DNA from 2 places in the Rhizobium sp. 11_C7_N12_5 genome. Region 2 is predicted to be linked to the other one. Evidence: predicted binding sites of a transcription regulator. Region 2 holds the regulator's gene; the other holds the start of a gene.
What was found. The regulator LexA, encoded in region 2, represses DNA repair genes until DNA is damaged. The targets are predictions, from matches to a motif close to TGTTCNNNNTGTGTTCNG.
Positions count from the first base shown of each region.

Region 1 (3,413 bases), 610 kb from region 2:
ATCGGCAATACCGAAGCGCTCGCCGCGCGCGGCAGGAGACGGTAGGCGCAGATCCCGCAGCTTTCCGCTCTTGCAACGGCACGCCAAGCGCCTATTCTGCCGCACCTTGCAACAGAATTCGGGAAAACAAGCCAGCATGTCCGCCTTTTCGCGCTTCACGCCGCTGATCAGCGCCCTTCCCTCCACCGTGCCTTTCGTCGGCCCCGAAGCGCTGGAGCGTCAGCGCGGGCTGACGGTCAAAGCCCGCATCGGCGCCAATGAAAACGGCTTCGGCCCCGCGCCCTCGGTCATCGCAGCCATGCGCGAGCAGGCGGGCGACATCTGGATGTATAACGATCCGGAAAACTTTGCGCTGAAGCAGGCGCTCGCCGCGCATCTCGGCGTCCAGTCCGCCAATATCGCCGTTGGCGAAGGCATCGACAGCCTGCTTGGGCTTATCGCGCGCATGGTCATCGAGCCGGGCACGCCTGTCGTCACCTCGCTTGGCGGCTACCCTACCTTCAATTTCCACGTCTCGGGCTTCGGCGGCCGCCTGGTGACCGTGCCTTATGTCGACGATCGCGAAGATCTGGATGGGCTGCTTGAAGCGGTCAGACGCGAGAATGCGCCGCTCGTCTATTTCGCCAATCCCGACAATCCGATGGGAAGCTGGTGGGAGGCGGACAAGATCGTCGCCTTTGCCCGCGCCCTGCCCGAAAATTGCCTGCTCATCCTCGATGAAGCTTACAGCGAGACGGGACCAGCGAGCTCCCTGCCGGCGATCTCAACGTTGATCGATTTGCCGAACGTGCTGCGCACCCGCACATTCTCCAAGGCCTATGGTCTTGCCGGAGCCCGCATCGGCTATGCCATCGGCATGCCCGAGACGGTGCTGACCTTCGACAAGATCCGCAATCATTTCGGCATGAACCGGCTGGCGACGGTGGCGGCGCTCGCCGCGCTAAAGGATCAGGCCTATCTCGCCGAGGTCGTCCGCAAGATCCAGGCGGCTCGTGAGCAGATCGGCGTGATCGCGCGGGACAACGGGCTCCTGCCGCTTGCCTCCGCTACCAATTTCGTCGCCATCGACTGCGGCCGCGAGGGCGTTTATGCCCGCGCGATCGTCGATGGCTTGATCCAGCACGGTGTTTTCATCCGCATGCCGGGCGTCGCGCCGCTCAACCGCTGCATCCGCATCAGTGTCGGACCTGCCCAAGATCTGGATCTGCTGGCCGAAGCGCTGCCTAAGGTGCTGAAGGCGATCGGTTGAATCTCAAACGAAGAAACCGCGCCGGCCTTGTTCCGGCCGGTCGCGGTTTTCGTTGTTTCGGCGGTTCGCCTCTCCGTCGTCCGCCGACATCCCCTCTTTCGAGGTCAGCCGTCGTATTTAGTTGGCGCGCTTCAGTGCGTGGTCATCCACTCGCGGGCGGCGCGGAGCGCTGCGGCGAGCTGCATCTTGGTCAAGGTTGCGGCGACGTCGGCACGAAGCTCGGCGGCCCGCGCGCTGCCACGGATGGCCGCGATATTCAACCATTTATGGGCGGCCACGAGATCTGCGGTGCAGCCCCTGCCGGTCGCGTAGTTCACGCCCAGCTCGCAAAGGGCATCGGCGCTGTTGCCACCCATCATGGCCATTTCAGACATCGGTGTTTCGAAGCGTGCCATCGGTTTTATCCCTGTTTTACTTCTGTTCGTACTTGCCCTGTTTTTCCGTTAGGACCTTGCCGTCGTTCGCGGCTTTCCGGTCCTTCCGGCCGGCGGGTTTGCCCCGCTCGTTTGATGACCTCACAATCGCAGACGGCTTTCAAAAAACGGCTAAAATGCATGCTTAATTCGGTGCAAACAAAGTACAAATGCTTGGTAAACTTGGGATTTTGTTAAACATCGCTTGCCTTGCAAACTAAGGACTTTTGCGCGAATTTTACGTTTTGTTAGGATCTGGATTTAAACCCTTCGTTCACCACGAAATGAGCTGTAGTCATCGGAAACAGTATTTTTCGACAGGACGCTGGAGGCCAGCATAACGGGAATTTGCGCTTGGAAACCATATTTACCTTTACGTTCGCGTTAGATAATCTTGGCGTATTTCCGGTCGCAGGGCCGGACGGCACCCTGGGGAGGAACAACAAAATGATCCGTGTAACCATTCTCGCCGCGGCGCTGCTCGTCAGCGCAAGCGCAGCCTTCGCTGACGAGCCGATCGTGGGCGACTGGAAGACCGTGGAAGGCGATACCGCCGCCATCACACCTTGCGCGGACAGCTATTGCGTGACGCTGAAAACAGGCAAATATGCCGGCCGGCAGATCGGCAAGATGCAGGGCAAGGACGGCAGCTATACGGGCGAACTCACCGACCCTTCCGAGGACAAGACCTATAGCGGCTCCGGCTCCGTCAGTGGCAATACCGTCAGGATGAAGGGCTGCGTCCTGAAAATCTTCTGCAAGTCGCAGACCTGGACGAGGCTCTAGAGCAATTCCAGGAAAAGTGCGAAGCGGTTTTCCGTCCGGGATTGCGCAAAAACAACATCATGGAGCGGTGGGGCGATTCCGTGAAACGCGTAACCGCTCTAAGGAGCGCACCGTCCGAAAAATGCGTGATCCTGTGCGCCTGCCCGCGACCCTTCGGGCAGGCCTCATTAGGCGCGGCATGCAAATCGACAATCAAGTCCGGTAAGATTCATGAACGCTGGATGAACCGGTATCTCAGCACCTGTTCAGCCTGACCATGGCAAAACAGTGTCCAGTATAGGGCACGGGTAGGGTCAGGAACATGGACTCGTTTATCATGGCACGGCGTTTTGTCATCGTTATGCTGTTTGCAGCCGTCTTCGCATTCAGCTTCTCTGTTGCGGTCGAACACGCCGGCCGCAGCGGCGCGCAATCGCATTTCGGGGCAAGCTTCACCTGCCTGCAAACCGGCGCGCCTTATTGCACGACCGTGCAATAAGGAAACATCTCTCCATCCCGGATGGCTGGGCTGGAGGCACGATTGCAAGAAAATAGCTGCGAAAATCCAGAGCCGTCTCTTTCAACGTCGTTTGCTTGTTAACAACGACACTCTATAATGGCTCATGAGCAACAGAATCTCTCCTTTTTCACCCCTCGACATCTCCTCCCCCAGCCCGGTCCAGCCCCGGACCTTCGATGATTCGGCCAAGGCCGTCGACGCGCTGACGGAGCTTTACGATCGCAATACCGCCTTCCTGATCGCCAGTTTCACCGAGTTGGCCAAGGGTGCGCCGATCACGGCGCGCTACCGCGCCTTCTACCCGCAGGTCAGTATCGAAACGACGAGCTTCGGCCATGTCGACTCGCGTCTTTCCTATGGTCACGTCACCGCGCCGGGCGTCTACACGGCCACCATCACGCGTCCGCAACTGTTTCGCCATTATCTGAAAGAGCAGCTGACGCTCTTGATGCGCAGCCACAATGTA
Region 1 covers NZ_JBPWPY010000001.1:724,767-728,179, reverse strand. The annotation lists gene AB8B29_RS03515 (PilZ domain-containing protein) at 1-45, shown strand, start outside; gene AB8B29_RS03510 (pyridoxal phosphate-dependent aminotransferase) at 137-1,249, shown strand; gene AB8B29_RS03505 (sel1 repeat family protein) at 1,381-1,644, opposite strand; gene AB8B29_RS03500 (DUF2147 domain-containing protein) at 2,110-2,448, shown strand; gene AB8B29_RS03495 (hypothetical protein) at 2,765-2,926, shown strand; gene AB8B29_RS03490 (AMP nucleosidase) at 3,051-3,413, shown strand, end outside.
Region 1: AB8B29_RS03505 (sel1 repeat family protein) is a predicted target of LexA. The motif match lies at 1,657-1,674, and genes of this name have one in related genera.

Region 2 (3,413 bases):
CATAAAAGCATGCTCGCGGCTTTCCATCTGACACGGACCAGCAATAAGCGACAGCTTGGCGGTGTTGGAAAACAGAACCTTGGAGGCTCCCTCGCCGACGATCACTTCAGAATTCGTGCTCATGCTATCTCCTCGAAGGCGAACAGGGCGCCCGGTCCGGGGGCCAGCCTTGTCAATATACGATTGTTCTTACGCGTGTAGGTGACGCCGTTAGCAGCGAAATGCGACGATGTCACGGAAAGATCGCGTGTTTTGAAAAGGATTGCGCGCGCCTGCAAGCCGGGATCGTCCGAGTGAACAGGCAAATCGTAAAACGCTTCCATGCCTGCCGGCGTCAGGAGCTCGATATCGGCATTGGCCGCCCTGATCGTCAGACCGAAAGAATGTTCCGATATCCAGGGTTCACCGACGATCGCTTCGAAGAAAGTGCGGAATGCGGCCGGGGTGGGTGTCGATATCGCCACCCGCGCAATGCCGGTGACGCCGTTTTCATGGCGCTCCAGCACGCTGCGATCGGCCGGCAGCGGATTGATGCGCTGGCAGCAGAAGGCCAGAAAATCCGGCGCACGCAGATCGGCGGCGAAAGCGAGACGAAAACCGGCGACGGTCTCCGTTCCATCCGGCATTTTCATGGGACGCGAGAAATCCAGCATGCGTCCCGCCGAGATGGCGCTTACCCGAAAGCGCTCGTCATCGGCGACAGCATCCTCCGAGCCGAACACCACGGCTGAAAAGCCGTCTTCACCGAGCCGGAAGCGGTAGGCCTGATCGCGCGCAACGAAGACATTCCCCGCGCCGACGCTCTCCTCACATTGCTCGGGGGATGCCACTGCCAGCGGTTCAAGATAGGTCTTGTCCGCAAAGAAGACACAGGCATTCTCGGTGCCGAACGGATGCCGGGCGTCGGGAGCGACGGTGAAACCGAGCTTGCCGAGCCGCTCGCGCGCCAAAGCGAGATTGACGGTCGGCAATACGAGATGATCCAGCGGATGCGGCGACAAAGTCATGATGTCTCCTATTTTCCTGCGCCCGCAGGTTTGCGCCCATCCATCCTCCAATTCAAGATGAAAGCAAGACGATAGAGGCGCAAGACACCGCATGTCCTGTCGAAGACGCCAGATCACGCGGCTGATTCTTTGATCGGTACCGGATTCGCATGTCGTGAAAATGGCTTTCATCCATGCGTCAGCTACTCAAGGTAGGCTGCATGCGCCCAATGAAGGACTAAACAGCATTTCCTTATGTTTTCCGATATGTTAGCGCGAATATAACCATATGAGACTTTTATCGGGTCCACCCAGTGATGTCGAATATTTAACTGTCCGTGCAAAGCTTTACCGAAATTTAAGTACTTGCGGAACACATATGGAACATATAGTGTCCGTTCTGGATTTGTTTCACGCTTTTCTCGATTCTGGGGTTCCAAGACGATGTTGACGCGCAAGCAGCAGGAACTGCTTCTCTTCATTCACGAACGGATGAAGGAGTCCGGCGTGCCACCATCTTTCGACGAGATGAAGGACGCGCTGGATCTTGCATCCAAATCCGGTATTCACCGTCTGATCACGGCTTTGGAGGAACGAGGGTTCATCCGCCGGCTACCGAACAGGGCCAGAGCGCTTGAGGTCATCAAGCTGCCGGATGCCTATAATCCAAGCCTGCAGCCGCGCCGCGGCTTTTCGCCGAGCGTCATCGAAGGCAGCCTCGGCAAACCCCAGCCAGTTGCGCCGCCTGCTCCGCCAAAAGTGGCGAACGACGACCAGAACAGTTCTGTTTCGGTACCGGTCATGGGCCGCATCGCCGCTGGCGTTCCGATCTCGGCCATCCAAAACAATACCCACGACATAACCGTCCCTGCCGACATGCTCGGCTCGGGCGAGCACTATGCGCTGGAAGTAAGAGGCGATTCAATGATCGATGCCGGCATTTTTGACGGCGATACGGTCATCATTCGCAATGCAACGACTGCCAATCCGGGCGATATCGTCGTCGCGCTCGTCGACGACGAGGAAGCGACGTTGAAGCGCTTCCGCCGCAAGGGGGCCTCCATCGCGCTCGAGGCAGCCAATCCCGCTTATGAAACCCGCATCTTCGGGCCGGATCGCGTCAAGGTGCAAGGCAAGCTCGTTGGCCTCATTCGCCGTTATCACTGACCGGTGATGCTCGGACGATCGGCGCGCCGAATGTGCCTGTGCGCCAATCGTATGTTCTGTGCCGAGCCCATGGGCGCTGTGGATTTTCGAACGCAGTTACCACATTTGGCTTGTCGGTGCTGAGGTCCATCTCAATGGACCCTGTCTGCCGCAATGTGGCGCCTGTGAAAAGCATGGCGCCGGAGCGGCAGCGATCCAGGCGTAGTCGTACGGGAGTGACGACGATATTGGCCGTATCGCAGGCCGGCGACAGGTAAGCTGCGTCCTCGATGGTGACCAGCATCGCGCCATTTTCAAGCATCGCGACGCACCATGCGCCCTTTTGGCAAGCAAAACTGCCCTGCATGGCCTGGTCGAGTGCTTCATCCATTGCCTTGCGAACTGCGCCCTGCTCTTCGACGCTCAATCGCCGGCGATGATCCGTCTTGCTGATCTGGGGAAGGCGGCTGTCAACAGGAAGGATAGTCGGAGGTTGATGCTCGCTCGCAACCAGCGCCCTCTGCCACTGTTCGAAAATGAAAGCCTGCGGTCTTTCGCGATTTGTTGCCAGTATGTCGTCCTGTCGCAAGGCAACCAGAACACCATCCTCGGAAATCATAAGATCCGGTTTGGGCACGCCAGAGCCGAATGCTGCCACGCCGAGGGAAGAAAGCAGCAACAGCAGGCCCACATGGCGCACGCTCGTTCGCAACATCGTCATGAGCAGAAAGCCTGTGATGAACGTCGGCATAAGCCAGGCGGGCTGGCGGCCGAAGGTAATATCGCCGCCCCATCCCGCCACCGTTTTGGCGATAGCGATGACCAACTCCAGTCCCTCGCCGGTGATTTGCCAAAAGGGCCCGTCGAGGCCAAATGGCATAAGCAACATGGCCGCCATGCCAAACGGCATGACGACGAAGGAGACGATCGGCATCGCAGCGAGATTGGCTGCAAGGCCGTATGTCGCCAACCGGTGAAAATGCTCGATCGAGAAGATCGCCGTCGACGCGCCGCCAATGAAGGAGGTCGACAATATGCTGCCGAAGAAGCGCGTAACGAACAGCAACGGGCTCAGGAGCCTGGAGCGCGAAAGAATATTTTCCCGATGCTGGCGCCGTTTCCAAAGCGTGTAGCCGGATACCAGCGCCAGCGTCGCGGCGTAGGACATCTGGAAGCTCGGTCCGAGCACCTGCGACGGCGACAGGCTGAGAATGACGATTGCCGAGAGCGCAACGTTGCGCAGACTGATCGACGGCCGGTCGAAGAGCACGGCAACCAGCA
Region 2 covers NZ_JBPWPY010000001.1:1,338,371-1,341,783, reverse strand. The annotation lists gene kdsA (3-deoxy-8-phosphooctulonate synthase) at 1-123, opposite strand, end outside; gene AB8B29_RS06700 (VOC family protein) at 120-1,007, opposite strand; gene lexA (transcriptional repressor LexA) at 1,431-2,153, shown strand; gene AB8B29_RS06690 (ComEC/Rec2 family competence protein) at 2,134-3,413, opposite strand, start outside.